2 linked regions of the Lentimonas sp. CC4 genome follow. The protein of the gene in region 1 interacts with the protein of each later gene in a pairwise test. Links are inferred from orthologs where the notes say so. Each region holds a gene or a part of one and is shown in the gene's direction. Other genes may lie near its edges.

What was found.
Region 2: the proteins of cysE (region 1) and cysK interact in binary tests that used the Escherichia coli proteins (3 or more experiments, as listed by UniProt). The link is inferred for Lentimonas sp. CC4 from one-to-one orthologs.

Annotation. Positions count from the first base shown.
Region 1 is NZ_CACVBO010000001.1:3,109,349-3,112,578, reverse strand. Bases 148-3,054 are described here. They hold cysE (serine O-acetyltransferase), read left to right. Parts: upstream 148-1,160; coding sequence 1,161-1,949; downstream 1,950-3,054. Other genes in these bases: GZZ87_RS13280 (cation:proton antiporter), read left to right, coding at 2,066-3,054; GZZ87_RS13290 (methyltransferase), read left to right, coding at 358-1,107; GZZ87_RS13295 (hypothetical protein), read left to right, coding at 148-334. Also shown: more of GZZ87_RS13295, read left to right, coding at 1-147; more of GZZ87_RS13280, read left to right, coding at 3,055-3,230.
Region 2 is NZ_CACVBO010000001.1:1,744,908-1,748,153, forward strand. Bases 42-2,964 are described here. They hold cysK (cysteine synthase A), read left to right. Parts: upstream 42-983; coding sequence 984-1,946; downstream 1,947-2,964. Other genes in these bases: GZZ87_RS07705 (transposase), read right to left, coding at 42-132; GZZ87_RS07710 (nitroreductase family protein), read right to left, coding at 265-864; GZZ87_RS07720 (DUF3365 domain-containing protein), read right to left, coding at 2,031-2,603; cutA (divalent cation tolerance protein CutA), read right to left, coding at 2,650-2,964. In the rest of the region: more of GZZ87_RS07705, read right to left, coding at 1-41; rsmI (16S rRNA (cytidine(1402)-2'-O)-methyltransferase), read right to left, coding at 3,109-3,246.

The DNA of each region.
Region 1 (3,230 bases):
CCCACGTGCTTCGCTTGGCATCCTTCAAATGCGACTGGAATTGCAACCTGAGAAGGCGATCAAGCTCTTCTATCGATTGTCAGGATTAACTGATGAACCCACTCGGCATTTACCCTACCCAGTCGAAGACCTCACCTGGGGACTAGAGCAATTAGCTGGTCTACAAGCAGATACAGCTCTATTGTGCCGTGTTAAAGGTTACGTCGGATTGACGGACGCCCTCGTTCGAGGCATTGTTCTGAATTCCCAATGGTCTAAATGTCAGTTGATCGATAATTGTAGCCACTCATACCATGAGCTCTTTGCCTCGTTGCCCCAAATTGAAACTTACTAAATCGCTCTCATATGCCGCTGACCATGTTTCCTCGAAATGTAAACCCTGCCGCTTCCTTCGGGAAGAAATCGAGTAGCTACGAGGCACATGCATTTGTGCAGACACATGCCTCGCAGTGGCTGGCACAGTGGCTACCTGAGGCGACTGATTCAGCACGCTGCTTGGAGTTCGGCGCGGGCACGGGCTTACTGACCCGCCATCTCGTTGAACACTTTAAATATTTGGAAAGCAGCGACATCGAGCCGGCGATGGTCGAGCTTTGTGAGGCAAAGTATCCTTCGGCAACACACTCGGTGCGCGATGCCTGGGCGGCGCAGCCTGAGAATGGCGGTCAATGGGATCTCGTGGCAGCCTCAAGTGTGCTGCAGTGGGCGAAAGAACCCGTGCAGGTCATGCGCAACTGGCGCGAATTGCTAAATGCCAATGGACACATACTGGCGGGTTTCTTTATTGAGCCAAGTTTACCTGAAATGTTTGCGGTGACTGGCGGCGAAAGTCCCCTGATTTGGCGGGGCGATGCAGCATGGCGAACGATCTTTGAATCAGCAGGGCTAGAAATTGTGCGCATGGAGTCTGATGAGCGACGTTATCACTACCCTAGTGCCCTTGATTTCTGGAAATCACTCCATAGCACGGGCACAGCAGTTTCGCGGAAAATATCGCCCAGTCAAATGATGCGTTTTTTTCGAGACTATGAGTTGCAATTTAGCGATGCGCAGGGAGTCTATGCGACTTGGACATTCTGCCGTGTGGAATTGAAGGCTAGCTCGTAGCCGTAATTTTTGCATGGTGTTCACTACCAGAAACACTATCCAATTTTTACACTATGCAACCAATTGACCTCGACGCCCACTGGGGAGAGATACGCCACGAAGCCGCGCAAATCGTCGCTCGAGAGCCTGCGCTCAAGCCTTTACTTAAGGAGACTGTCCTTGACCGTAGTTCATTTGCCGAGTGCCTGACTTACCGACTGGCCCGTAAACTTGTGAATCACTCGACTTCGGTCAACGTGCTGCATGACGTGTTTATCGAGGCATTCATGCATGAGCCAATGATTTTGCAGGATGTCGCCTCTGATATGATCGCCGTCTATGAGCGTGATCCAGCCTGCCCAGATGCGCTCACCCCCCTGCTCTATTTTAAGGGATTCCAAGCATTGGTCTGCTACCGAGTTGCTCACCACCTTTGGCAGCATGATCGCACCGAGTTGGCGCTGTATTTGCAGAGCCTGATATCCGAGACGTTCGCGGTCGACATCCACCCAGCGGCCAAAATCGGCTGCGGGATACTGCTCGACCACGCCACTGGCTTTGTTGCGGGTGAGACCTCTGTCATCGAAGACAACGTTTCAATTCTACACGAAGTCACACTTGGCGGAACTGGTAAAGACCGTGGTGATCGTCACCCGAAGGTGCGCTCAGGCGTGTTGATCGGTGCTGGGGCAAAGATCCTAGGCAACGTCGAGATCGGCGCATGTGCGAAGGTCGGTGCTGGTAGCGTCGTGCTTAAAGATGTGCCACCACATACTAGTGTGGCTGGTGTGCCCGCTCGAGTGATAGGCAAGGCATCCGAAGTTTCACCAGCGCTCGGTATGTGCCAGAATTTCGAGAGTTAAATTGAAGTTTGATTGCTCGATGCTTGTTGATCGCGGGCCAGATCGGTATGTCACTTGCTGCGCATGTTGCGATTAGGATTTAGAGCAGGATTAAGATTTAAATTAGAATATACGATATGATGATTCCGCTACTCGCCATGGCTACGACTCAACACGCACTCTGGGCGCTCTGCCTCGCTGTCGGTGCTGGTTGCTTACTCACGGTGTTATCTCGCCGACTGCACCTGCCAACCATCGTGCTGCTACTGCTGGGTGGCTTTGCACTCGGATCCGAAGGGCTCAACCTGTTGCATCCCAATGAATTGGGCGAGTTTCTTCCGATGATCGTGTCGTTGGCCGTCGGCCTGATACTATTCGAGGGCGGATTGACGCTCGATATTAAGGATTTCTCGCATACCTCGACGGTCATCAAGCGCTTGTTAACCGTCGGGGTGCTGATCACTTGGCTGGGCGCAGCGCTCACGGCCTTTCTGGTGTTCGAGATTTCGCCCTCTTTCGCATTACTGATGGGCAGCCTGATCATTGTGACAGGGCCGACGGTGATTGTGCCGCTGCTACGTAGGATTCGCGTTGATCAGAAGATTGGCAGCATTTTGCATTGGGAAGCGGTGTTGATCGATTCAATCGGTGTCTTCATCGCGATTCTTTGCTTCGAGTGGGTGGTCGAAGGTGGTGGCGCGGTGGCGTTGCCGAATTTTATGATCCGCATCGTGAGTGGTTGCGGGATCGGCTTCATTGGCGGCTATCTCATCTACTGGTTCATGAAACACGGCTGGGTGCCGGATAACATCGTCAATGCGTTTGCCCTCGCCAGCGCGATGCTGATCTTCGGGCTGACCGAGCTGATCAAGCCCGAGGCTGGCCTACTATCTGTGACCATAGCCGGATTGATCGTCGGCCTGAACAAGCCACGCCAGTTGCGAGAGGTTAAAGCCTTCAAGGCCGAGATTGTCGATCTACTCATTGGCCTACTCTTCTTACTGCTCGTGGCTCGCCTAGAAATAAAGCAATTCGTCGATTTCTTCACCATTGGCGGCGGTTGGGTGCTATTTTCTGTGATTCTGCTGATCCGTCCCATCAGTATCGCGGTTTCGTCTTGGGGCACCGCTTTGAAATTACGCGAGAAAGCGCTATTGAGCTGGGTCGCTCCGCGAGGCGTCGTGGCGGCATCGATGGCATCGTTATTTGCTTTGTCTCTACAGTCTAAAGGCGATCCCGAAGGCGCAGCGCTATTGGAGTCATTCGTCTACTCCATTATTTGTGCGACCGTGTTGATCCAGG
Region 2 (3,246 bases), 1.4 Mb from region 1 along the record:
AATCGAATCTGCGAGCCTGAAGGTCACAAAATAGAGTGCGCCATCCTGGTGCCAATGCGGCAGGTTGGCTTCGAGCATTTCAACTTCCGCTAGAGGTTTGAAATACTCGAAGTCTTTACCTGCTTGTAGCATGTTTAAAAGGGGTAGAAGCGACACTCTTGTCGCTTTTTATTCGTGTAGGTTCTGTGTGAAAGCGGCAAGAGTGCCACTTCTACGTTTCTTTGGTTCTGTGGTAAAGCGACAAGAGTGTCGCTTCTACGATACCTAAAAGCCGTCCGTAAAAACGACTTCGTCGTAGCCCAACTGACCGCCGCGGACGTTGGCATCTTTGAGTGCTTTACCAATCGGTAGCATCATACCGATGACGTGGTGCTCGGGGAGGTTGATGATCTCGGCGACTTTTACGGGGTCGAAGCCGATCATTGGGCACGAGTCGTAGCCCATGGATTTTGCGGTGAGCATCAGCGTCTGAGCGGCGATGCCGATCGAGCGCATGGCTTCGTCGCGTTGCAGTGCTTCGTTGTCCTTGTAAAATGGCTCAATCATTGGCACGAGCATGTCTTGCACCGGTTGAGGTGCGTTGACCCAGTAGCGGGCGCCATCTTCGTAGGAGTGCAGATCGGCACAGAGCACGATGAGGACAGAGGCTTCGCTAATTTGTGCTTGGTTCCATGCGGCGGCTCGGATCGCGTCTTTCTTGGCTTGGTCAGTTACGACGACGAAGCGCCAGTTCTGCATATTAAAGGAAGTGGGGGAGAGCAGTGCCAATTCGAGCAGTGCTTGAATCTCACTCTCGGTCATTTTGTGGTCCGGATCGTAATGTTTAACGGAGCGGCGTTGGTGTATAGCAGTAGTAGTATCCATGTGGCTAGAGGTTGATTAGTTTTTCGAGAGAATCAAGTGATCTGCGATCAAAGCTTGCTTCGATTTAAAATTGGGCTCTGCTAGTGGCTCTTTTATTGAACCTCAACTACTACCAATTTATGAGTAACAAATTATACAGTTCTATCATCGAAACAGTCGGCAGCACTCCGTTGGTTAAAATCAACAACACTGCGGAAGGCATCAACGCCAACATCTACCTGAAGTGTGAGTTCTTTAATCCACTCGCTAGCGTCAAGGATCGTATCGGTAAGGCGATGATCGAAGCTGCTGAGCGTGATGGTAAGATCGGCCCAGGTAGCATCATTATCGAGCCGACTTCCGGTAATACTGGTATCGCATTGGCATTTGTGTGTGCGGCCAAGGGCTATAAGTTGATCCTGACGATGCCTGAGACCATGTCCGTTGAGCGCCGCGTATTGCTCCGTATGTTGGGTGCTGACATCGTGCTGACTCCTGGGCCGAAAGGCATGGGCGGTGCGATCGCACGTGCGGGTGAGCTCGTCGAAGAATACGGCGAAAAGGCTTACATGCCCCAGCAATTTGAAAACCCTGCAAATCCAGAAGCGCACCGCTTGACGACTGCCGAAGAGATTTGGGAAGCAACCGATGGCAACATTGATGCCTTTGTTGCAGGTGTTGGCACCGGGGGCACGATCTCTGGTGTGTCTGAAGTGATCAAGTCACGCACAGAGCTTTACACCGTTGCGGTTGAGCCTGAAGCGAGCCCAGTTATTTCTGGCGGCAAGCCAGGACCACACAAGATTCAAGGTATCGGTGCAGGCTTCATCCCGAAGAACTGCAACACTGATTTGATTGACGACGTGATCAAAGTCTCCAACGAAAATGCTTTCGCGACTGCACAAGCACTCGCAGAGAAGGACGGCATCCTCGGTGGTATCTCCACTGGTGCGAATGTCTATGCTGCGATGGAACTTGCAAAGCGTCCTGAGATGGCGGGCAAGACTATCGTCACTGTCGGCTGCAGCTTCGGTGAGCGCTACTTGAGCACACCGCTGGCTGAAAAGGCTCGCGAAGAAATGATCGCAGCCAGCGCAAGCTAAGTTCGATTCAAACTGATTTAAACAAAAGCCCCGACCGGAAACGGTCGGGGCTTTTTCGTCTTAAGGTTGAAGCACGCGGTCGCTTTAGTCGTTGGAGAATTCAACTCGAAAGGCGCCACGCAGTTGCCCGAGTTCGTAGCCAGTGGCTTGGTCTGCTGGATAGAGTTCGCCGAGCGTCGTTTGCAGCTCTTCTGAGAAGCTTGCCGGATCGCCATGGCATTTGAGGCAGGCTTCGCCGACCATGATGGGGTGGTGCACTGTGATCGTGTCACCGTCATGACTCACCGCTGGAGGCAGGGACGATGCACCAGTCGCTAGTAGCGCTTCCCAAGATTCCATGATACTGGTTGATTCGGTATCTGCCTGATTCGCTGAGTTGCGAACGCGCAGCGCGGTGCGGCTGACTTGGGCACCTTCGTGATCACCCGTGACCTGTTGTGTGATCGGTTGGGCGATCTGTTGACAGACTTGGAGCGCGTTAACCGGGCCGCCAGCTTGCATGGCCTGTTTGAGCTGTGTGCCCAGGCTTGTTTTTAGCTCACTAACAATCGCTTCACTGCGGTCGATGTAGGCTTGGTCATTCGCTGTGTTGTGATCTGAGCACCCACACATGAACGTGGCGACGGAGAGTCCTGCGAGTAAACCGAGCTGTTTCATTGCTTTAAAAGTGTAGGGCAATGCGTGGTTTGAGCACTCAGGGTGCTTATCCTAAACTTTGCACCCACTGGAGGTATTTTGCGTTTACACTCTCAGTCTTGGCAGTGATCCACTCTCCTTGCTCATCAGGGTGGTTGGCTGCCATATATGCATCAATCTTCGCGAGGTGGTCGCCGAGGAATTTTACAGTGAGGCGCAGTCCCCCGTGGTGCACGACAGCATTGCCGTCGGGATAGTATGATTGAATGGATTCGATCTGGACGCAGGCTGCTAATTTACGCTCGATGAGGTCATGGGCGAGGCGTTCTGCGACATCTTGATTACGGCAAGTGGTCCAACCAATGTATAATGTATTAATCATAAAACAATTTTGTTAAGTGCTGTGTTGTGGGTCAATCGACATGCATGCCTGAAGGTGCTTCATTCGACTGAACTATCCTATGTATTAGGTAGGCTTATATTGCGATGCTATTGGTCTTCTTGGTTTTGGATATGAGCAAATGGTTTACAGCTCGAAGCCAGCTTTGGCGATGAGCACGACGAACTCACCCTTTTGGCTACCTTTAGCTACGCGGTCGCATACTTCGCCTGCGGGGCCGGTGTGCACGGTTTCGTGTAGTTTGGTGAGTTCGCGGCAAACACT